Regions from separate parts of the Pseudomonas sp. ZS1P83 genome, predicted to be linked through region 2. Evidence: predicted binding sites of a transcription regulator. Region 2 holds the regulator's gene; each other region holds the start of a gene.
What was found. Region 2 encodes FliA, which starts transcription of late flagellar genes. Its sites were predicted from a motif close to CTAAAGTTTNNNNNNNNNNNGCCGNTAA; they were not measured.
Positions count from the first base shown of each region.

Region 1: a site for FliA is predicted at 3,468-3,495, ahead of ACYZT0_RS19960 (flagellar protein MotY). Genes of this name have one in related genera too.
Region 3: a site for FliA is predicted at 2,906-2,933, ahead of ACYZT0_RS26455 (methyl-accepting chemotaxis protein). Genes of this name have one in related genera too.

Region 1 covers NZ_CM142706.1:4,191,281-4,198,194, forward strand. The annotation lists gene ACYZT0_RS19950 (hypothetical protein) at 321-953, shown strand; gene ACYZT0_RS19955 (argininosuccinate synthase) at 1,147-2,364, opposite strand; gene ACYZT0_RS19960 (flagellar protein MotY) at 2,494-3,402, opposite strand; gene pyrC (dihydroorotase) at 3,562-4,608, shown strand; gene rnt (ribonuclease T) at 4,605-5,282, shown strand; gene ACYZT0_RS19975 (peroxiredoxin) at 5,356-5,958, opposite strand; gene ACYZT0_RS19980 (bacterioferritin-associated ferredoxin) at 6,262-6,480, shown strand; gene bfr (bacterioferritin) at 6,680-6,914, shown strand, end outside.
Region 2 covers NZ_CM142706.1:990,851-997,764, forward strand. The annotation lists gene flhF (flagellar biosynthesis protein FlhF) at 1-1,233, shown strand, start outside; gene fleN (flagellar synthesis regulator FleN) at 1,350-2,180, shown strand; gene fliA (RNA polymerase sigma factor FliA) at 2,177-2,917, shown strand; gene ACYZT0_RS04810 (chemotaxis response regulator CheY) at 3,086-3,457, shown strand; gene ACYZT0_RS04815 (protein phosphatase CheZ) at 3,480-4,268, shown strand; gene ACYZT0_RS04820 (chemotaxis protein CheA) at 4,283-6,526, shown strand; gene ACYZT0_RS04825 (protein-glutamate methylesterase/protein-glutamine glutaminase) at 6,576-6,914, shown strand, end outside.
Region 3 covers NZ_CM142706.1:5,641,946-5,648,859, forward strand. The annotation lists gene ACYZT0_RS26440 (putative bifunctional diguanylate cyclase/phosphodiesterase) at 1-251, shown strand, start outside; gene ACYZT0_RS26445 (NorM family multidrug efflux MATE transporter) at 360-1,757, opposite strand; gene ACYZT0_RS26450 (LysR substrate-binding domain-containing protein) at 1,934-2,854, shown strand; gene ACYZT0_RS26455 (methyl-accepting chemotaxis protein) at 3,038-5,014, shown strand; gene ACYZT0_RS26460 (aldose 1-epimerase family protein) at 5,126-6,340, shown strand; gene ACYZT0_RS26465 (YifB family Mg chelatase-like AAA ATPase) at 6,347-6,914, opposite strand, start outside.

The DNA.
Region 1 (6,914 bases), 3.1 Mb from region 2:
GACGAACTCCGACTATTGAGCTACGCTTAAGAGTAACTGATATTTACCACTGGAAAACCCATACCACAAACACTGAGTTTCAAGTATTAATAAAAAATCACACCAGGCAACAATTCAAAAATAGACTCAACCCAGCACCACCTAAAACATCAAGAATAGATATATCCGTTCCACACTCAATACCGTTACTATCACACCATTGAAACCCAAACTTTAAAGGAGCACTACACAAACAAAAATACCAATCACTTAGCTATTAAAATCAAAACCAAAAACTTTTAACAAATCAAGAAGAGACAACACTTCCATGAGCAGAAAACATGAACCAACCAAAGAAAAAAATCGTCAACCCCATGACAGTTATTGCCATATTTGCCGCTATTTCTGAAACATCGGCCGCCGTCTCATTGCCCTTTCTCGACAACAAGGAGCGGGAGCTCTATGTCTGGTTCCTGATCAGTTTTCCCTTTTATTTGCTTTTTCTTTTCTTCGCCACACTTAACTTCAACTACCGGTCGCTGTACGCGCCCTCCGATTTTGGGAAAGGAAAGCATTTTATAAAAGTGATGGACAACGCTGATCGCGGTCAGCGGCCCGATAACCTGAAGGACCCTCCCGCCCGGATCGGAATTCAGACAAGCCTCTCGGCTCTACAGCACGTGTGCCTGATCGAGCCACTAAAAAGCCTGCACATCGTCGATGCGCGGTGGCTAAACAAAAAAATGGAATTCGGCGCCTGGATTGAAAAAAATCTGCACCCACAGGGAAGCCCTGCGCAAGTGATCGTGTTTCTCACCTGTACCGATTCGGAGGTATTGCTGAAGGAAAGCGCCATCAAGCATTCAAAACAGACAAAGAGCCGCAACGGCCCAACGCTCTGCATTGCTTACAATTTGAATTCACGTGGCCTGACGATTCTTGATCACGCTTTTTACCTGACACGCAGCAGGTAACGCTTGAAGAGCATTCAGAGAGAGGAAACAGAAGGGAGGTATTACAGAAACAAAAAGAACGCTGGTAAAACGATGTCCGGCAGGAATCCCTATTCAGATGTGTGGCCTTGTCACCGACAAGGCCACAACTCTCATTACCGTCGTTTCACTACCGTCGTTCCACTACGGTCGTTCCGCTACGGCTTCAAAAGTCTCAGAAAAGCTTCCGGCCTTTGTTCGCCGCAATACGCATGCGCAAGGCGTTGAGCTTGATGAAGCCCGCCGCGTCGGCCTGGTTGTAAGCGCCGCCGTCTTCTTCGAAGGTCGCGATGTTGGCGTCGAACAACGATTCGTCGGACTTGCGACCGGTGACGATCACATTGCCCTTGTACAGCTTCAGGCGAACAACGCCGCTCACGTGGGCCTGGGACGCGTCGATCATCTGTTGCAGCATCAGACGCTCAGGGCTCCACCAGTAACCGGTGTAGATCAGGCTGGCGTATTTCGGCATCAGCTCGTCTTTGAGGTGAGCCACTTCGCGGTCCAGGGTGATCGATTCGATCGCACGGTGAGCGCGCAGCATGATGGTGCCGCCAGGGGTTTCGTAGCAGCCACGGGACTTCATGCCCACGTAACGGTTCTCGACGATGTCGAGACGGCCAATACCGTGTTCGCCACCGATACGGTTCAGGGTCGCCAGCACAGTAGCCGGGGTCATTTCGACGCCGTCCAGTGCGACGATGTCGCCGTTACGGTAGGTCAGCTCGAGGTACTGCGCTTTGTCGGGAGCTTTCTCCGGAGAGACGGTCCAACGCCACATGTCTTCTTCGTGCTCGGTCCAGGTGTCTTCCAGCACGCCGCCTTCATAGGAGATGTGCAGCAAGTTGGCATCCATCGAGTACGGGGATTTCTTCTTGCCGTGACGCTCGATCGGGATGTTGTGCTTTTCAGCGTAATCCATCAGCTTTTCACGGGAGAGCAGGTCCCATTCGCGCCACGGAGCAATCACTTTCACCCCTGGCTTCAAGGCGTAGGCGCCCAGTTCGAACCGAACCTGGTCGTTGCCCTTGCCGGTGGCGCCGTGGGAAATGGCGTCTGCGCCGGTTTCGTTGGCGATTTCGATCAGGCGCTTGGCGATCAACGGACGAGCGATGGAAGTACCCAGCAGGTACTCGCCTTCGTAAACGGTGTTGGCGCGGAACATCGGGAAAACGAAATCGCGCACGAATTCTTCGCGCAAGTCGTCGATGTAGATCTCTTTCACGCCCATGGCCTGTGCCTTGGCGCGTGCAGGTTCGACCTCTTCGCCCTGACCCAGGTCAGCGGTGAAGGTCACGACTTCACAGTTATAAGTATCCTGCAGCCACTTGAGGATCACCGAAGTGTCCAGGCCGCCGGAATACGCCAGAACGACCTTGTTTACGTCCGCCATGCCATCACTCCACGGGGTTCTACGGAAAGCCGTCAAGTCTACCGGTCATGCAGGATAATTTACAGAGGCGCGACAGCTTATGACGACGAAGCGACAGATTATGTCGAGTGGGCGACGAATACAGCGGGTTCAGGAGGTCGACGCGGCGCTTGCCGATGCAGTGGACTGAGGGGCTGGCTTTTCGGTGGGCGCAACCCGCGCCAGGTGGACATTGACCCGACGGTTCTTCGCCCGGTTGGCGGTGTTGGTATTGGGCGCCAACGGATAACGCTCGCCGTGGAAGCGCAGGGTGATTTGCGATTCCTGAATACCGTTGGCCTTGAAGAAGTCCATGACAGCCAGAGCCCGGCGGCGCGACAGGTCACGGTTGGTCAGGCGGTTGCCGCTGTTGTCGGAGTGGCCATCGAGTTCGATGTGGTTGACCGTCGGATCTGCCTTCATGAAATCCAGCATCACCTGCAACTGAGCCTTGGCCCGCGCGTCAAGATCGATGCCTTCGCCGGGGAAGCCAATCTCGGACTGTTTGACCTGCTCGAAATTCTTCGGCAGCAGTTTTGCCACGCAGCCCTGATAGTCGTTGAAAGCCTTGCTGAACTTGACCGGCAACAGACGCACTTCCGACATCCGGCCATCGCCAGAGTAATGTCGAACAACCGTACTGCGGCCATCCATCAGGCCACTGATCAAACGCCCGGCCTGAACTTGCGAACTATTGAACAGCACATCGCCACTGCCGATTCGCACAGAACCGAGGTTAATGTCGCCACGCCCCGGCTGCCAGGGTGCAGCCGCCGCCAGCAAGGTGGCCGACCCGCCGCCGATCATCGCGTTGTAGGCCGTCAGACGAAACGTCGCTTGCTCGCCGGCGCGGCGCACGAACTCGCCGGAACCAAAATCGGTGATCGGCTGAGTCAGGCGGCACTCGAACTTGTCTCCTTCGACCGTCCACTCGATGCTCTCCAGGCGGGTCTGGAAAGTGAGCGCCATCGCAGGAAGGCTGGCAAATACGCTGAGCAAGGCTAAATAACGCTGGCGCACGGGAGGCTCCACTGGCTTCTACAACAAAAAGACCGACACACACATGTTTACGGCATACCTGTTGGATATCGGAAGCTTCCTGCAAAACTTGATAGCGAGTGCCTGACAGAGTCTTTTCCGGTAGCATTCCCCTCAGTTTGACCCGCCTGGAATCCCCTCATGTCCGACCGCCTGACCCTGCTGCGTCCCGACGACTGGCATATTCATCTTCGCGATGGTGCTGTGTTGACCAATACAGTCGCGGATGTCGCGCGCACCTTTGGTCGCGCTATCATCATGCCCAACCTGGTACCTCCGGTGCGTAACACCGCTGAAGCCGACGGCTATCGCCAGCGGATTCTCGCTGCACGCCCGGCCGGCAGTCGCTTCGAACCGTTGATGGTGCTGTACCTGACCGACCTTACACAGCCCGAAGAAATCCGCGAGGCCAAGGCCTGCGGATTCATTCACGCCGCCAAGTTGTACCCGGCCGGCGCGACCACCAACTCAGACTCCGGTGTCACCAGCATCGACAAGATTTTCCCTGCACTCGAGGCCATGGCCGAAGTCGGGATGCCCTTGCTGGTTCACGGTGAAGTCACCCGTGGCGATGTCGACGTTTTCGATCGCGAAAAAATCTTCATCGATGAGCACATGCGTCGAGTGGTCGAGCGTTTCCCGACGCTCAAAGTGGTGTTCGAACACATCACCACCGCTGACGCCGTGCAGTTCGTCAACGCAGCTTCGGCCAATGTTGGCGCGACCATCACCGCGCATCATCTGCTGTACAACCGCAACCACATGCTGGTGGGCGGGATTCGGCCGCACTTCTATTGCCTGCCGATCCTCAAGCGCAACACCCATCAGGAAGCCCTGCTCGACGCCGCCACCAGCGGCAGCGGCAAGTTCTTCCTCGGTACCGACTCGGCGCCCCATGCCCAGCACGCCAAGGAAGCCGCTTGCGGCTGTGCCGGTTGCTACACCGCTTATGCAGCGATTGAGATGTATGCCGAAGCCTTCGAACAACGCAACGCGCTGGACAAGCTCGAAGCCTTTGCCAGCGTGAACGGCCCGCGTTTCTACGGCCTGCCGGTGAACACCGATCGCATCACCCTGGTCCGCGATGAGTGGACCGCCCCAACCAGCCTGCCATTTGGCGAGCTGACCGTAATCCCGCTGCGCGCCGGTGAAAAACTGCGCTGGCGCCTGCTGGAGGAACACGCGTGAGTGAAGACCATTTCGACGACGAACAGGAAGGTCAAGGCGGTGGAGGTGGTTCGCGCAACCCGATGGCTGAACGCTTCCGTGGATACCTGCCAGTCGTTGTCGACGTTGAAACCGGTGGTTTCAACTCTGCCACTGACGCGTTGCTGGAAATTGCCGCCACCACCATCGGCATGGACGAAAAAGGGTTTGTGTACCCTGACCACACCTACTTCTTTCGCGTAGAGCCTTTTGAAGGCGCGAACATCGAAGCGGCTGCCCTGGAATTCACCGGGATCAAACTCGATCACCCGCTGCGCATGGCAGTGAGTGAAGAAGCAGCGCTGACCGATATCTTCCGCGGCATCCGCAAGGCGCTTAAAGCCAATGGTTGCAAACGGGCGATTCTGGTCGGACACAACAGCAGCTTCGATCTGGGTTTCCTCAACGCCGCCGTCGCGCGCCTGGACATGAAACGTAACCCGTTCCATCCGTTCTCGAGCTTCGATACTGCAACCCTGGCCGGTCTGGCTTACGGCCAAACCGTACTGGCAAAGGCCTGCCAGGCAGCCGATATCGACTTCGACGGACGTGAGGCCCACTCGGCTCGCTACGACACCGAGAAGACGGCCGAGCTGTTCTGCGGCATCGTCAATCGCTGGAAACAAATGGGCGGCTGGGAAGACTACAACGACTGATCGTCGTCGGGATTATTCCATCCATAAAAAAACCGGCCTCAACGGCCGGTTTTTTTTATGCCTCAAACGTGCCTTACAGCGCAGCAGCGTTCTCGGTCAGGTAAGCCGCGACGCCTTCGGTCGAAGCAGTCATGCCTTTGTCGCCTTTTTTCCAGTTGGCAGGGCAAACTTCGCCGTGCTCTTCGTGGAATTGCAGAGCGTCGACCAGACGGATCAGCTCTTCAATGTTACGACCCAGCGGCAGATCGTTGATGATCTGCGAGCGGACAACGCCTTTGTCGTCGATCAGGAATGCGCCACGGAAAGCCACGCCGCCTTCGGACTCAACGTCGTAGGCCTTGGCGATTTCGTGCTTCAGGTCGGCAGCCATGGTGTAGCGAACTTCACCGATACCACCATTGTTGACCGGGGTGTTGCGCCAAGCGTTGTGGGTGAAGTGCGAGTCGATCGAAACAGCGATCACTTCAACGTTGCGAGCCTTGAAGTCGGACATGCGGTTGTCCAGAGCGATCAGCTCGGACGGGCAAACGAAGGTGAAGTCCAGTGGGTAGAAGAACACCAGGCCGTATTTGCCTTTGATGGCCGACGACAGGGTGAAGCTGTCTACGATTTCGCCATTACCGAGTACGGCCGGTACGGTGAAGTCAGGGGCTTGTTTGCCTACGAGTACGCTCATTGGATATCTCCTGGTGTAATAACGTGAAGAACTGGGCTCGCATCAGCCTGCCACCTTCAGGCGACAGCCCTGTGACACGAACCCGCTTCGCAAGGACCGGCCATCATACACTGCGTTTTTGACCTGTCCTTAACGGTTTTTTTGCCAAGGGAAATGCGGTCGATAGGTTTTCCTGTGTGATCGACGCTGGGGGGAAACCGTTCGTCAGCCCCGACAAAAGCTTTCAGAAACCACTTTGACAATCATTCTCGTTAACATTAAGATCCATCGCAATTGAGTCACAACCAGCGACGGTTTTCACTTATGTATGTCTGCCTCTGCACTGGCGTCACCGACGGTCAAATCCGCGATGCAATCTATGAAGGTTGCTGCAGCTATAAAGAAGTCCGTCAGGCCACCGGCGTAGCCAGCCAATGCGGCAAATGTGCCTGCCTTGCCAAGGATGTGGTCCGCGAAACCCTGACCAAATTGCAATCGGCTCAATCCGCGATTCCCTATCCCGTAGAATTTACTGCCGCGTAAATACCCTAATTCAAAAAACCGGACTTGATGTCCGGTTTTTTTATGCCTGAAAATCAAGCGCTTACGCTCTAGACGCGGAACACAAACATTCTTATTCCGATTAATTTTCATTTAAGTTTCAATAACTTAGGTTTGACACTCTTAATTACGCGGCTCAGACTCTGCCTTATAGACAGCTAATACAGGGCAGGACCCCATCATGAAAGGCGACATTACAGTCATCCAGCATCTCAACAAGATCCTTGCCAATGAGCTGGTCGCGATCAATCAATACTTCCTGCATGCACGCATGTACGAAGATTGGGGTTTGAACAAGCTTGGCAAGCACGAGTACCACGAATCCATCGATGAGATGAAGCACGCGGACAAGCTGATCAAGCGCATCCTGTTCCTTGAAGGCCTGCCGAATGTCCAGGACCTGGGCAAACTGCAGA
Region 2 (6,914 bases):
CGGATCGCCGGTGGTGTCGAATTGACGGCTGCCCTGGATTACAAATTATCGGCGCTGGCCCCGCGCGTTCCGAACATGGAACTCGAAGACGAGCTGCGCAAGACCCAGTCGCGGATCGTTACCGCCCAGGCCGAACTGAGCCTGCGAGGCGAAGGCGAGAGCGACAAGAGCACCAATCGCCAGTTGTTCGCCGGCCTGCCACTGACCGCCGCCGAGCCGCTGATCGAACCGACCTACGCCGAACCCCGTCGTCCTGCACCGGCCGCTGCGCCAGCCTCCGGTGGTGTGGACTCGCGGGCGTTCGACTCGATGCGTTTCGAACTCAACAGTTTGCGCGAACTGATGGAAGTGCAACTCGGCTCCCTGGCCTGGAATCAGCTGCAAGGCAGCCGTCCGGCCCAGGCCAATCTTTGGCGTCGCCTGCAACGCATCGGCTTGTCCGGCCCGTTGTCACGCGATTTGCTGGCGCTGATTACCGATATTGAAGAACCTCGTCAGGCCTGGCGCATGCTGCTGGCGCACCTGGCGCGGATGATCGCCACACCGGAAATCGAGCCGCTGGAAGAGGGCGGTGTGATTGCCATGGTCGGCCCTGCCGGCATGGGCAAGACCACCACTCTGGCCAAGCTCGCCGCCCGCTACGTGCTCAAGTACGGCGCGCAAAATATCGCGTTGGTGAGCATGGACAGCTACCGTATTGGTGCTCAGGAGCAGCTCAAGACCCTTGGCCGGATCCTCAATGTGTCGGTGACTCACGTCGACCCGGGTCAGTCACTGGTGCAGGCACTGGAACCCTTGCTGCGCAAACGCGTGGTGCTGATCGATACCGCGGGCCTTCAGGCCAGCGATCCGGCACTGCGCATGCAGCTTGAAAGCCTGGCGGGTCGTGGGATCAAATCCAAAAATTATCTGGTGTTGGCAACCACCAGCCAGAAACAGGTGCTAACGGCCGCTTATCACAGTTACAAACGCTGCGGCCTCGCGGGCTGCATCCTGACTAAACTGGATGAAACGGCAAGTCTGGGTGAGGTGTTGAGCCTGGCCATCAGTCATGAATTGCCGGTGGCCTACCTGACCGATGGCCCGCGGATTCCGGATGATTTACATCTGCCGCGTCGTCATCAGTTGGTCAGTCGCGCCGTAAGCGTGCAAATGCAAGAAGAACCCAGCGAAGAAGCCATGGCTGACATGTTCGCTGATATTTACCACAGCCCGACCAAGCAGGTCGGCTGAGGTATTAATGAACAGTTTTTGTACCTACATCGATGGTCTGCCATGCATTGTTCATTTTGTGAACGCGCAGCCAGTAATGTGGCCTCCGTCTAAGTAAGACAAGGTAAAGAAAATTCATGGGCAGCATGCATCCCGTACAGGTGATCGCGGTGACCGGCGGCAAAGGTGGCGTCGGGAAAACTAACGTGTCAGTGAACTTGTCCCTGGCTCTAGCTGAGCTCGGCCGGCGCGTCATGCTGCTGGACGCCGATCTGGGGCTGGCGAACGTCGACGTCCTGCTGGGACTGACACCCAAACGTACGTTGGCCGACGTGATCGAAGGCCGCTGCGAGCTGCGCGACGTATTGTTGCAAGGCCCTGGCGGCATCCGCATCGTCCCGGCCGCGTCCGGCACTCAAAGCATGGTTCATCTGAGCCCGGCCCAACACGCCGGCCTGATCCAGGCGTTCAGCGATATCGGCGACAACCTCGACGTATTGGTGATCGACACCGCTGCGGGCATTGGTGAGTCGGTAGTCAGTTTCGTTCGCGCAGCGCAAGAAGTCTTGCTGGTGGTCTGCGACGAACCGACCTCGATCACTGATGCCTACGCACTGATCAAACTACTTAACCGCGATTACGGCATGAACCGCTTCCGCGTCCTGGCCAACATGGCCCAGAGCCCACAGGAAGGTCGCAACCTGTTCGCCAAGTTGACCAAGGTCACGGATCGCTTCCTCGACGTCGCCTTACAATACGTCGGCGCGGTGCCTTACGACGAAAGCGTGCGTAAGGCTGTGCAGAAACAGCGCGCCGTCTATGAAGCCTTCCCGCGTTCCAAGTGCTCCCTGGCGTTCAAGGCCATTGCACAGAAGGTCGATACCTGGCCATTGCCTGCCAACCCGCGTGGTCACCTGGAGTTTTTCGTCGAGCGCCTCGTACAACAAACGGCAGGACCGGTGCTATGACAGCCAGCGGTTACAACCTTTACAAGAATTCGGCACGTGACGCGCAGTACGAGCTGATCGAGCGTTACGCGCCACTGGTTAAGCGCATTGCCTACCACTTGCTGGCGCGTCTGCCGGCCAGTGTCCAGGTCGAAGACCTGATTCAGGCCGGGATGATCGGCCTGCTTGAAGTGTCGACCAAATACGACGCCAGCAAAGGTGCGAGTTTCGAGACGTACGCGGGCATTCGAATCCGCGGCGCGATGCTCGATGAAGTACGCAAAGGGGACTGGGCGCCACGTTCGGTCCACCGCAATACCCGGATGGTTAGCGACGCCATTCGCTCGATTGAAGCTAAAACCGGTCGTGACGCTAAAGATCACGAGGTTGCGGCCGAACTCCAATTGAGTCTCGACGATTATTACGGGATTTTGAACGACACCCTGGGCAGCCGGTTATTCAGTTTCGACGATCTGTTGCAGGACGGCGAACACGAAGGGCTGCACGAGGATGGCGCCAGTGCTCATCTCGAGCCGTCGCGCGATCTGGAAGATGAACGCTTCCAGATGGCGCTGGCGGACGCGATTGCCAATTTGCCGGAGCGTGAGCGACTGGTGTTGGCGCTGTATTACGACGAAGAGTTGAATCTCAAGGAAATCGGTGAAGTCCTGGGGGTCAGCGAATCTCGGGTCAGCCAGTTACACAGCCAGTGCGCGGCCCGTTTGCGGGGGCGTTTGGGGGAGTGGCGAGCGCGCTGAAGGCAGTGTGGGGACACTGCGAACGAGGCTGGTGGGGTGTTGAAACCACACGGGTCCCGATCTGTTGTGCTCCAGACAGTCATTGAGTGCTTTGCCGGATTGATCGAAATGGCGTGTCCAGGTGCTGGGCGCGTTTAAGACTGCTTGGAGGTCGAATTGAACAAGAACATGAAAATCCTCATCGTTGATGACTTCTCAACGATGCGGCGGATCATAAAAAACCTGTTGCGTGACCTTGGGTTCACCAACACGGTCGAGGCCGATGATGGCACCACTGCCATTCCTGTCCTCAACAGCGGGAGCATCGACTTTCTGGTAACGGACTGGAACATGCCCGGCATGACCGGTATCGATCTACTGCGCCACGTGCGCGCCGATGAAAAGCTCAAGCACCTGCCGGTGCTGATGGTGACCGCTGAAGCCAAGCGCGAGCAGATCATCGAGGCAGCCCAGGCCGGTGTTAACGGCTATGTGGTCAAACCCTTTACGGCCCAGGCGTTGAAAGAAAAAATCGAAAAGATTTTCGAACGCATCGGTTGAGAAACTGCGCCACGGGGGAGCTATGGAGCATAACGAATCTTCACAGGGCGATTTCGAGTCGACCCTGAAAAAACACGCTGTCGAACTGGTCGAAAGCCTTGAGAAAGGCAGGTTCGGCGACGCCGTGCAACTGATCCATGAGCTCAACCAGACCCGTGACCGCGGCCTGTACCAGGAAGTGGGCAAGCTCACTCGCGAGCTGCATAGCGCGATCGTCAATTTCCAGATTGACCCGAACATGCCGCAAGCCGAGGAAGTGTCACAAATCACGGATGCCACTGAGCGTCTGGGCTATGTGGTCAAGCTGACCGAGGCCGCGGCCAACCGCACCATGGACCTGGTGGAGAACGCCACGCCGCTGGTCAACGGCCTGAGCAATGAAGCCCAGGCCTTGAGCGCCGACTGGGGACGGTTCATGCGTCGCGAGGTCGGGGCTGAAGAGTTCCGCGAACTGGCCCGGCGAGTCGATGGTTTCCTGACACGCAGCAGCGAAGACAATCGCGTGGTGTCGAGCAACCTCAACGACATTCTGCTCGCTCAGGATTACCAGGACCTCACCGGTCAGGTAATCAAGCGTGTGACCCAATTGGTCACCGAAGTTGAAAGCAACCTGCTCAAGCTCGTACTTATGGCCAGTCAGGTGGACCGCTTTGCGGGCATCGAACATGACCGTGAAGCGATGCTGGCTGAAAAAGATCCGCAAAAACATCTCTCTCAGGGTGAAGGTCCGCAGATTCATGCCGATAAAAGAGAAGACGTTGTGTCCGGTCAGGACGATGTAGACGATTTGCTTTCCAGCCTTGGATTCTAGGAGCACCCCTACACATGAGCTTCGGCGCCGATGAAGAGATCCTTCAGGATTTCCTGGTTGAGGCCGGCGAGATTCTAGAGCAACTGTCCGAACAGCTGGTCGAGCTTGAAAGCCGACCCGATGATGCGGACTTGCTCAATGCAATTTTTCGCGGTTTTCACACTGTAAAAGGAGGCGCCGGCTTCCTCCAGCTCAACGAGCTGGTGGAGTGCTGTCACATCGCCGAGAACGTGTTCGACATCCTGCGCAAGGGTGAACGTCGCGTCGACTCGGAATTGATGGACGTGGTTCTCGAAGCGCTGGATGCGGTGAACAGCATGTTTACCGAAGTCCGCGAGCGCAGCCCGATCACGGCGGCCACGCCTGAATTGCTGGCAGCTCTGGCCCGTCTGGCCGAGCCGAAAGCTGAAGAAGCCGCACCGATTGCCGACGTGGTCGAAATACCGGCTGCCGACAGCGAGTCGGGCGACATCACCGATAACGAATTCGAACAACTGCTGGACTCGCTGAACGCCGTCAAGGCGCAGGCCGAGGCCCCGGCGGCTGCTCCACTGCCAGCGGGTAGTGCCGCTGCCAGCGACGAAATCACCGATGCCGAGTTCGAGTCGTTGCTCGATCAGTTGCACGGCAAAGGCCAGTTCGCCGTCGATGCGAAAGCTCCGGCGCCAGCCGCACCGGTTGCCCCGAAAGCGGCAGGCGACAGCTCCGATATCACCGACGACGAGTTCGAAGCACTGCTCGATCAGCTGCACGGCAAGGGCAACTTTGCCGTTGATGCGCTGGAATCGGCCATTGCTGCGGCTCCGGCCCCGGCTGCACCAATCGCTAAAGCGGCTGGCAGCGATCTGATCTCGGATCACGAGTTCGAATCGCTGCTCGACGAATTGCACGGCAAAGGCAAGTTCACTGAAGTCGGTACCGCGTCGGGCGCCAGCGCTTCGGTTGCAGCCCCGGTTGCCAAGGCTGTTGCACCGAAACCCGTCGCCAAAGCGCCCGAGCCTAAAGCCGAAGCGCCGAAGCCTGTTGCTGCTGCACCGGCTCCGGCTCGTGCCCCGGCCGCGCCACCGGCGGAAAAACCGGCCAGCGAAGCCGAGACCACCGTGCGGGTCGATACCGCGCGTCTCGACGAAATCATGAACATGGTTGGCGAGTTGGTGCTGGTGCGTAACCGCTTGGTCCGTCTGGGCCTCAACAGCGGCGACGAAGCCATGTCCAAGGCTGTGTCGAACCTCGACGTGGTCACGGCCGACCTGCAAACCGCGGTCATGAAGACCCGGATGCAACCGATCAAGAAGGTCTTCGGGCGCTTCCCGCGTCTGGTTCGCGACCTGGCTCGTCAGCTCAAGAAAGAGATCAATCTGGAGCTGGTCGGCGAAGAAACCGACCTCGACAAGAACCTCGTCGAGGCCCTGGCCGACCCGCTGGTCCACTTGGTGCGCAACTCGGTTGACCACGGTATCGAAGAACCGGCCGAGCGCGAAGCGATGGGCAAGCCTCGCAGCGGCAAGGTGATCCTGTCCGCTGAACAGGAAGGCGACCACATCCTGCTGTCCATCTCTGATGACGGCAAGGGCATGGACGCCGATGTTTTGCGCGGTATCGCGGTGAAAAAAGGGTTGATGGACAAGGATGCAGCAGATCGCCTCAGCGAGTCCGATTGCTTCAACCTGATCTTCGCGCCGGGTTTCTCGACCAAGACCGAAATTTCCGATGTCTCCGGACGCGGCGTGGGCATGGACGTGGTGAAAACCAAGATCGCCCAGCTCAACGGCACCATCAATATCTACTCGACCAAGGGCAAAGGCTCGAAGATCGTCATCAAGGTCCCGTTGACCCTGGCGATCATGCCGACGCTGATGGTCATGCTCGGCAACCAGGCGTTTGCGTTCCCGCTGGTGAACGTCAACGAGATCTTCCACCTCGACCTGTCGCGCACCAACGTGGTGGACGGCCAGGAAGTGGTGATCGTGCGGGACAAGGCACTGCCATTGTTCTACCTCAAACGTTGGCTGGTCGCCTCCGCCGCTCACGAAGAGCAGCGCGAGGGCCATGTGGTGATCCTTTCGGTGGGCACTCAGCGGATCGGCTTCGTCGTCGATCAACTGGTGGGCCAGGAAGAAGTGGTCATCAAGCCATTGGGCAAAATGCTCCAGGGAACCCCGGGGATGTCCGGCGCCACCATCACCGGTGACGGCCGCATTGCGCTGATTCTCGATGTACCCAGCATGCTCAAGCGTTACGCCGCACGGCGTATTTGATTCTGGTGGAGCGGGGCGACTGAGCCTCGCTCCGTCTAACGGAGTGTTTATGGCAGTCAAAGTCCTGGTGGTGGACGATTCGGGGTTTTTCCGCCGCCGCGTCTCGGAAATTCTTTCAGCGGATCCGAATATCCAGGTCGTCGGCACGGCGACCAACGGAAAAGAGGCGATTGATCAGGCGCTGGCCCTCAAGCCAGACGTGATCACCATGGACTACGAGATGCCGATGATGGATGGCATCACGGCGGTGCGGCACATCATGCAGCGCTGCCCGACCCCGGTGTTGATGTTTTCCTCGCTGACACACGAAGGCGCTCGGGTCACTCTCGATGCGCTGGACGCCGGCGCGGTGGATTTCCTGCCGAAGAATTTCGAAGACATCTCCCGC
Region 3 (6,914 bases), 1.6 Mb from region 2:
TCGTCGGCGGCATGGAGGAGCGTGAAGAGAACCGCAAACTCGTCCACGCGATGATCAATCTGGCGCACAACCTCAACCTTGAAGTGGTCGCCGAAGGTGTGGAAACACCGGAGCAGCTGGATTTGTTGCGCGGGTTTGGTTGCGATCAGGTGCAGGGGTATCTGATCAGCAAGCCATTGCCGCTGGCGGAGCTGGTTGAGTATTTGACCTTTGGCTCCAGCCAGCAGACCGCATTGGAAGTCGTGAGCTAACGAGGATCCTGTAGGAGCGAGGCTTGCCTGCGGAGGCGGCGTGTCAGTTAACAGAGATGTCGACTGACACGACGCCTTCGCGGGCAAGCCTCGCTCCTACAGGGAATCTCAGTCAGGCTGAACCATCCGGAAACCAGCCTGTGGCGAAGGCTCTCGCCGAATCATCCGCGTCATCTTCCACTCAAACGCCAACGTCAGGCTCACCGCCGCGCACGCCAACCCCAGCGCCAAGCCCCACCAGACGCCCGTCGGCCCCCAATTCAAATGGAAGGCCATCCACCAGGCGGCTGGCGCGCCAATCAGCCAGTAGCAGGCCAAACCCACCAGGAACGTGGTCTTGGCATCCTTGAGCCCGCGAATGCAGCCCATGGCGATGGTTTGCGTACCGTCGAACAGTTCGAACCACGCCGCTACCGCCAGCAGGCTCACGGCCAGGTCGATGACCGGGCGAAAGGCCGGGTCGTTATGGTCAAGGAACAACCCGATCAACTGATTGGGCAGCAGCCAGAAGACCATGGCGAAGGCCAGCATCGAGGCGCCGCCAAACGCGATCCCGACCCGACCGGCCAGCCGTGCGTCAAGCAACTGCCCGGCGCCGTAGTGCTGACCGATACGCATGGTGATCGCATAGGAAAGCCCCGCCGGCACCATGAACGCCACCGAGACGATTTGCAGGGCGATCTGGTGTGCGCCCAGTTGCGTACTGCCCATAGTGCCCATGCACAGCGCCGCAAAGGCAAACAGTCCGACTTCCACTGCATAGGTGCCGCCGATGGGCAGGCCCAGGCGCCACAGTTCTTTAAGGTACTGCCGGTTCGGCCGCGACAGGCCCTGGCGCAGCGGGTAAGCGTTGTAGGCCGGATGCCGACGGATGTGCAGCGCCAGTGCCACGGCCATCAGATTGGCGACGATCGCGGTGACCAGGCCAATCCCCACCAGGCCCATTTTTGGCAAGCCAAACATCCCGGTGATGAACGCGTAGTTGAGGACGAAGTTGGCCACGGTGCCGCCCAGGCTGATCACCATCACCGGCGTTGCCCGGCCGATGGCGCTGGTGAAACCGCGCAGGGCCATGAAACTCAAGTAGCCGGGCAAGGCGAATGGCAAGATCAGCAAGAACTGTCCTGCCGCATGGACGTTGGTTTCGGTCTGGCCAAATAGCAGCAATACCGGTTTGAGGTTCCACAGCAGCAACCCGGCCACCAGTGCCATCAGCCATGCGAGCCAAAGCCCGGCTTGAGTCAGCCGCGCAGCGCCCACGATATCGCCCGCGCCCTGACGGATCGCCACCAAGGTGCCGACCGCCGCTATTACGCCGATGCAGAAAATCGACACGAACGAGTAAGTCGCCGCGCCCAGGCCACCCCCGGCCAACGCTTCGGGACTCAGGCGCGCCATCATCAAGGTGTCGGTGAGGACCATCAGCATGTGCGCCAACTGTGAGGCAATCAACGGCCCCGCCAGCCGCAGGATGGCCCAGAGTTCGGTACGCGCTGGATGCTGCATGGTCATCACGCTCCGCTCTTAAAGAGAAAAGGAAAGCCAAAGTGGACAGGAAAGCCTCGATTCTCGGCGCTCTACGGGGTTTGCACAAAGGGATAAAAAGGATGGGTGGCATGATTCAAACTCATGCTGGAGAGTTTCTGCTAGGGTGACCGAATCCCGCTATAGGAGCTTTCCGAATGTCCCGTCGTCTTCCTCCCTTGTATGCCCTGCGCGCATTCGAAGCGGCGGCGCGGCACAGCTCGTTTACCCGCGCGGCCGAAGAATTATCGATCACTCAAAGTGCGGTTAGCCGACATATTCGTACGCTTGAGGACCATTTTGCCTGTCGGCTGTTTCACCGCAGCGGGCGCAATCTGCAATTGACCGAATCGGCGCGGCTGATCCTGCCTGGCATTCGTGAAGGCTTCACCGCGCTGGAGCGGGCCTGCAATACCTTGCGCGCCGAGGATGACATTCTGCGCATGAAAGCGCCGTCGACCCTGACCATGCGTTGGCTGCTGGCACGGCTCAGCCGCTTTCGGCACCTGCAACCAGGCAATGAGGTGCAATTGACCAGCGCCTGGATGGACGTCGACTCGGTGGACTTCAACCATGAACCGTTCGACTGCGCCGTCATCCTCAGCAACGGGCATTTTCAGCCGGACTGGGAGGCGAGTTTCCTGTTCCCGGAAGAGCTGATTCCAGTAGGCGCGCCGAATCTTCTGCAGGACCAGCCGTGGGATGTCGCGCGGCTGGCCAATGCCGAACTGCTGCACCCGACGCCGGACCGTCGCGACTGGCGCAGTTGGCTGGAACGCATGGGGCTGACGGACCAGGTGTCACTCAAGGGCGGGCAGGTGTTCGACACGCTGGAACTCGGCATGATCGCCGCCGCCCGAGGCTATGGCGTGTCCATGGGCGATCTGTTGATGGTCGCGGAGGATGTGGCGCAGGGACGCTTGAGTTTGCCGTGGCCGACGGCCGTCGCCAGCGGTGAGAATTATTACCTCGTCTGGCCGAAAACACGCCCCGGAGGTGAACGTTTGCGTCGACTCAGCGACTTCTTGCAAGGCGAAGTCCGAGCAATGGAATTGCCCGATGTCCAGCACTTGAGTTGAATCGATAGAGCCGCCGCAAATGGCGGCCTTGAGCCATATCCCGGTTAACTACTCAAGTATTCAGGTTTGCCGCCGAAAATCTGCAGATGGAACCTTCGTGCAGGTTCGACGTAATTCCCATTAGAAATTTTGCTGAGTGTGCGTCGTGATCAGGATGATCCGGTCACTCGGCCAGGAGCTGTCATGTCTCAACCTCGTGCCCGGATCGCCTCACAGCTTGGTCTTGCGCTTGCCGTGATACTGGCGATTGTCATCAGCGGCAGTACCGTGTTCGCCCTGCGCTCGCTGGACACCGCCAACCTTGCCACCCGCGAAGAGCATTTGGCCAGTGAAGCCCGGTTGCTGGCCGATCAGTTGAGCACCTTTCACGGCACGTTGCGTGAAAGCACCCAGCGCTTGGCCGGCCTGTTCGAGAAACGCTTCAGCGCGGGGCTGAGCGTGCATCCGGACGAACCGGTGGTCGTGGCGGGCACCCAGACCCCGGGCCTGCACCTGGGCAGCGAAGTATTGAACAACAACTTCAAGGAAGTGGACGAGTTCAAGCAAATGACGGCGGGTGTCGCCACGGTGTTCGTGCGCAGCGGCGAAGACTTTATTCGGATCAGCACCTCACTTAGCAAACAGGACGGCAACCGGGCGATCGGCACGCTGCTCGATCACGCGAACCCGGCCTATGCCCGCTTGATGGCGGGGCAGAGCTATGTCGGTCGTGCCTTGCTGTTCGAACGCTCCTACATGACTCAGTACACCCCCGTACGCGACAGCAGCGGTAAGGTGATTGCCGTACTGTTCGTAGGATTCGACTACACCGACGCGCAGAACGCGCAGTTCGCCAACCTCAAGCGCTTCCGTATCGGCCAGACCGGTTCCCTGGCGCTGCTGGATGAACAGAGCAAATGGCTGGTGCCGATCGCGGGCGTACAAGCGCTGGATCAGGCGACTCCGACCATCGTTGGCTTGGCGAAAACGCCGGGCAAGGGCGAGTTCTGGAGCGACAAGTCCGAGGACTTCTACAGCATTGCCGTACCGTTTGAAGGCGGCCCATGGTCGGTCGTGGCGAGCATGCCGAAAACCGAAATCCGTGCCGTGACCTGGAGTGTCGGTATTCAATTGGCAATTGGCAGTCTGCTGGCAATGTTGATCGCTGTGGGCTCGGCAGTCTGGCTGTTGCGCAGCAAACTCGCGCCGCTGGGTGATTTGGTGCGTCAGGCTGAAGCCTTGGGTGCCGGTGATTTGAGCGTGCGGCTGAACGTGTCGAGCCACGATGAGATCGGTCAGCTGGCCCGCGCTTTCAACCAGATGAGCCAAGCTTTGTCGACCATGGTCGAGCACATCCGCAAAGCTTCGCAAGAGGTCAACAGCCGTGCCCAGGCCTTGTCCGGTCTGTCGGGTGGTGCCTATGAAGGGATGGAGCAGCAGTCGGGCGAAATCACCAGCATGGCCGGCGCCGTGGAAGAGTTCAGCGCCACCTCCCTGAACATTGCCGACAACATGGGCAGCACCCAGCGTCTGGCTCAGGAAAACGCACAGCAAACCCAGATCGGTCGTACGTCGATGGACGAAGCGTCCTCGTCTCTGGAGCAAATCGCCGGCGCGCTTCAGAGCACGGCGACGGTGATCAATACCTTGGGTCAGCGCTCCCAGGAAATCGGTGGCATTGTCGGTGTGATTACCTCGATTGCCGATCAAACCAACCTGCTGGCGCTCAACGCCGCTATCGAAGCCGCTCGTGCCGGCGAGCAGGGTCGTGGTTTTGCGGTGGTGGCCGATGAAGTTCGCAACCTGGCTTCACGCACTCGCAAAGCGACTGACGAAATTTCCGGCATGATCCAAAGTATTCAGCAGGAAACTGGCAATGCCATCAGCACTATGGAGCAGGGCAACGTCTTGATGCAGGAAGGCTTGTCGCGCAACGCCAACGTCGCCAGTGCCCTAGCACGTATCGATGAGCAAAGCCGTTCTGCCGGGCAGCAATTCGCGGCGATCACCACCGCGACCCAAGAGCAGAGCAGCACCGCAACCTTGCTGAGCAGCAACCTGCAAAGCATTGCCCTGGCGAACAGTGAGCAGCGCGAAGTGGTGTCCAATCTGGCGATCACCGCCAAAGAGCTGGAGAAGCTGGCAGCGGATTTGCGGCATGAGGTTGACCGGTTCCGCTAAGGGACTGCCGCATTCTTTCTCTGGCATGAGCTGAGTTGTGTTGTTTTTAAGCTTGATGAATCGTTTCAGCAAGACTATAAAAACGACACAACTCCAAGAAAGGCTCCTGTCATGACTCCGCTCAAACTCATCATCGCTCTCGGTGCGCTGTCGGCTACCTCCCACGCCATGGCTTGGGACTACGTGTTGCTCGACACCGACAAAGCGGCCCAGAACTGGCAGATCACCAGTCAGCAGCTCGGCATCAAAACCGGCAAACCCTTCTCGGTCACCCTGCGTACCTTGCACGGCGGTCGGCAGGAGGGCGTCAGCATCGTCGACATCGATAACGGCACCATGAAACTCTCGGTGGTGCCGACCCGCGGGATGAACGTCCTACAGGCGTCGGTCGGTGATGTGCGCATGGGTTGGGATTCGCCGGTCAAGGACGTGGTCAATCCGTCCTTCATCGAACTCAACGGCCGCGGCGGGCTGGGCTGGCTCGAGGGCTTTAACGAGCTGGTCGCTCGCTGTGGCTACGAGTGGGTCGGCCACCCGGGCATGGACAACGGTGAACTGCTGACTCTCCACGGTCGCGCCGCCAACATTCCGGCCGGCAAAGTCACTTTGCACATCGACGAAAATGCGCCTTACGCCATCAGCCTGCGCGGCGAGCTGAAAGAGCAGGCGTTCAAGAAAGTCGACTTCTCGGTGATGACCGAACTGGTCACCGAACCCGGCAGCGCTGCGTTCGCCCTCAACGACACCCTCACCAACAACGGCGATTATCCAAAGGAATACCAGGCGCTGTACCACAGCAACTTCAGCACTCCATTCCTGGAGCAGGGCGCCCGTTTCGCCGCACCGGTGAAACAGGTGTCGCCGTTCAATGACAAGGCAAAAGGGGATCTGCCGGACTGGCAAACCTACCGCGCGCCGACCAAGGACTACGACGAGACGGTTTACAACGTCGTGCCGTATGCCGATGCCAAGGGCGACACGCTGACCGTGTTGCATAACAAGGCAGGCAGCCTTGGGGTTGCGGTGGGTTTCAATACTCAACAGTTGCCGGTGTTCTCCCTGTGGAAAAACACTGACACCCAAGGGCAGGGCTACGTCACGGGTCTTGAGCCAGGGACGAGCTTTTCCTATAACCGTCGGTATCAGCGGCCACTGAATCTGGTGCCGACGATTGCGGCCAAGGAGCAGAAGCAGTTCCAGATCAGCTACAGCCTGTTGGCGGACAAGGGGGCTGTGGATAACGCGTTGAAGCGGGTGAGCGAGATTCAGAGCGGGCGGCAAACTGAGGTGCGCCAAACACCATTGGTGGATCTCACCAAAGAATAATCCCTGCTAGTTAGTGGTCGGCCGGTATTGCAGTGCTTCGGCCAGATGCTCACGGGTGATGCCATCGACTTGCTCAAGGTCCGCCAGTGTGCGCGCCACTTTGAGCAGTCGATGGGCTGACCTCAGCGACAAGGTCAGTCGTTCACAGGCAGTTTCCAGCCAGGTTTCGTCAGTTGTGGATAAGTTGCAATGACGGCGCAGGCCTGACAGGTCGAGGAAGGCGTTCGCGCAGCCCTGGCGTTTGTGTTGCCGTTCTCGTGCATCGGCGACCAGAACGGCGGCAGTGGCCGTGTCGTCACCTGCCTTCAATGCTGGATTTAAAGCCGTAGCTTCCCTTGCGACAGTCAGGTGCAAGTCGATGCGATCCAGCAGTGGGCCCGACAGTTTGTTGCGGTAGCGCTGGACCATGTCCGGCGTACAAGAGCAGCGGCCGCTCGGCTCGCCAAGATATCCACAGGGGCAGGGGTTCATCGCGGCAACCAATTGGAATCGCGCCGGGAATCGTACGCGGTCACGGGCGCGGGCAATCACGATGTGCCCGGACTCCAGTGGCTCTCTCAAAACCTCCAATACT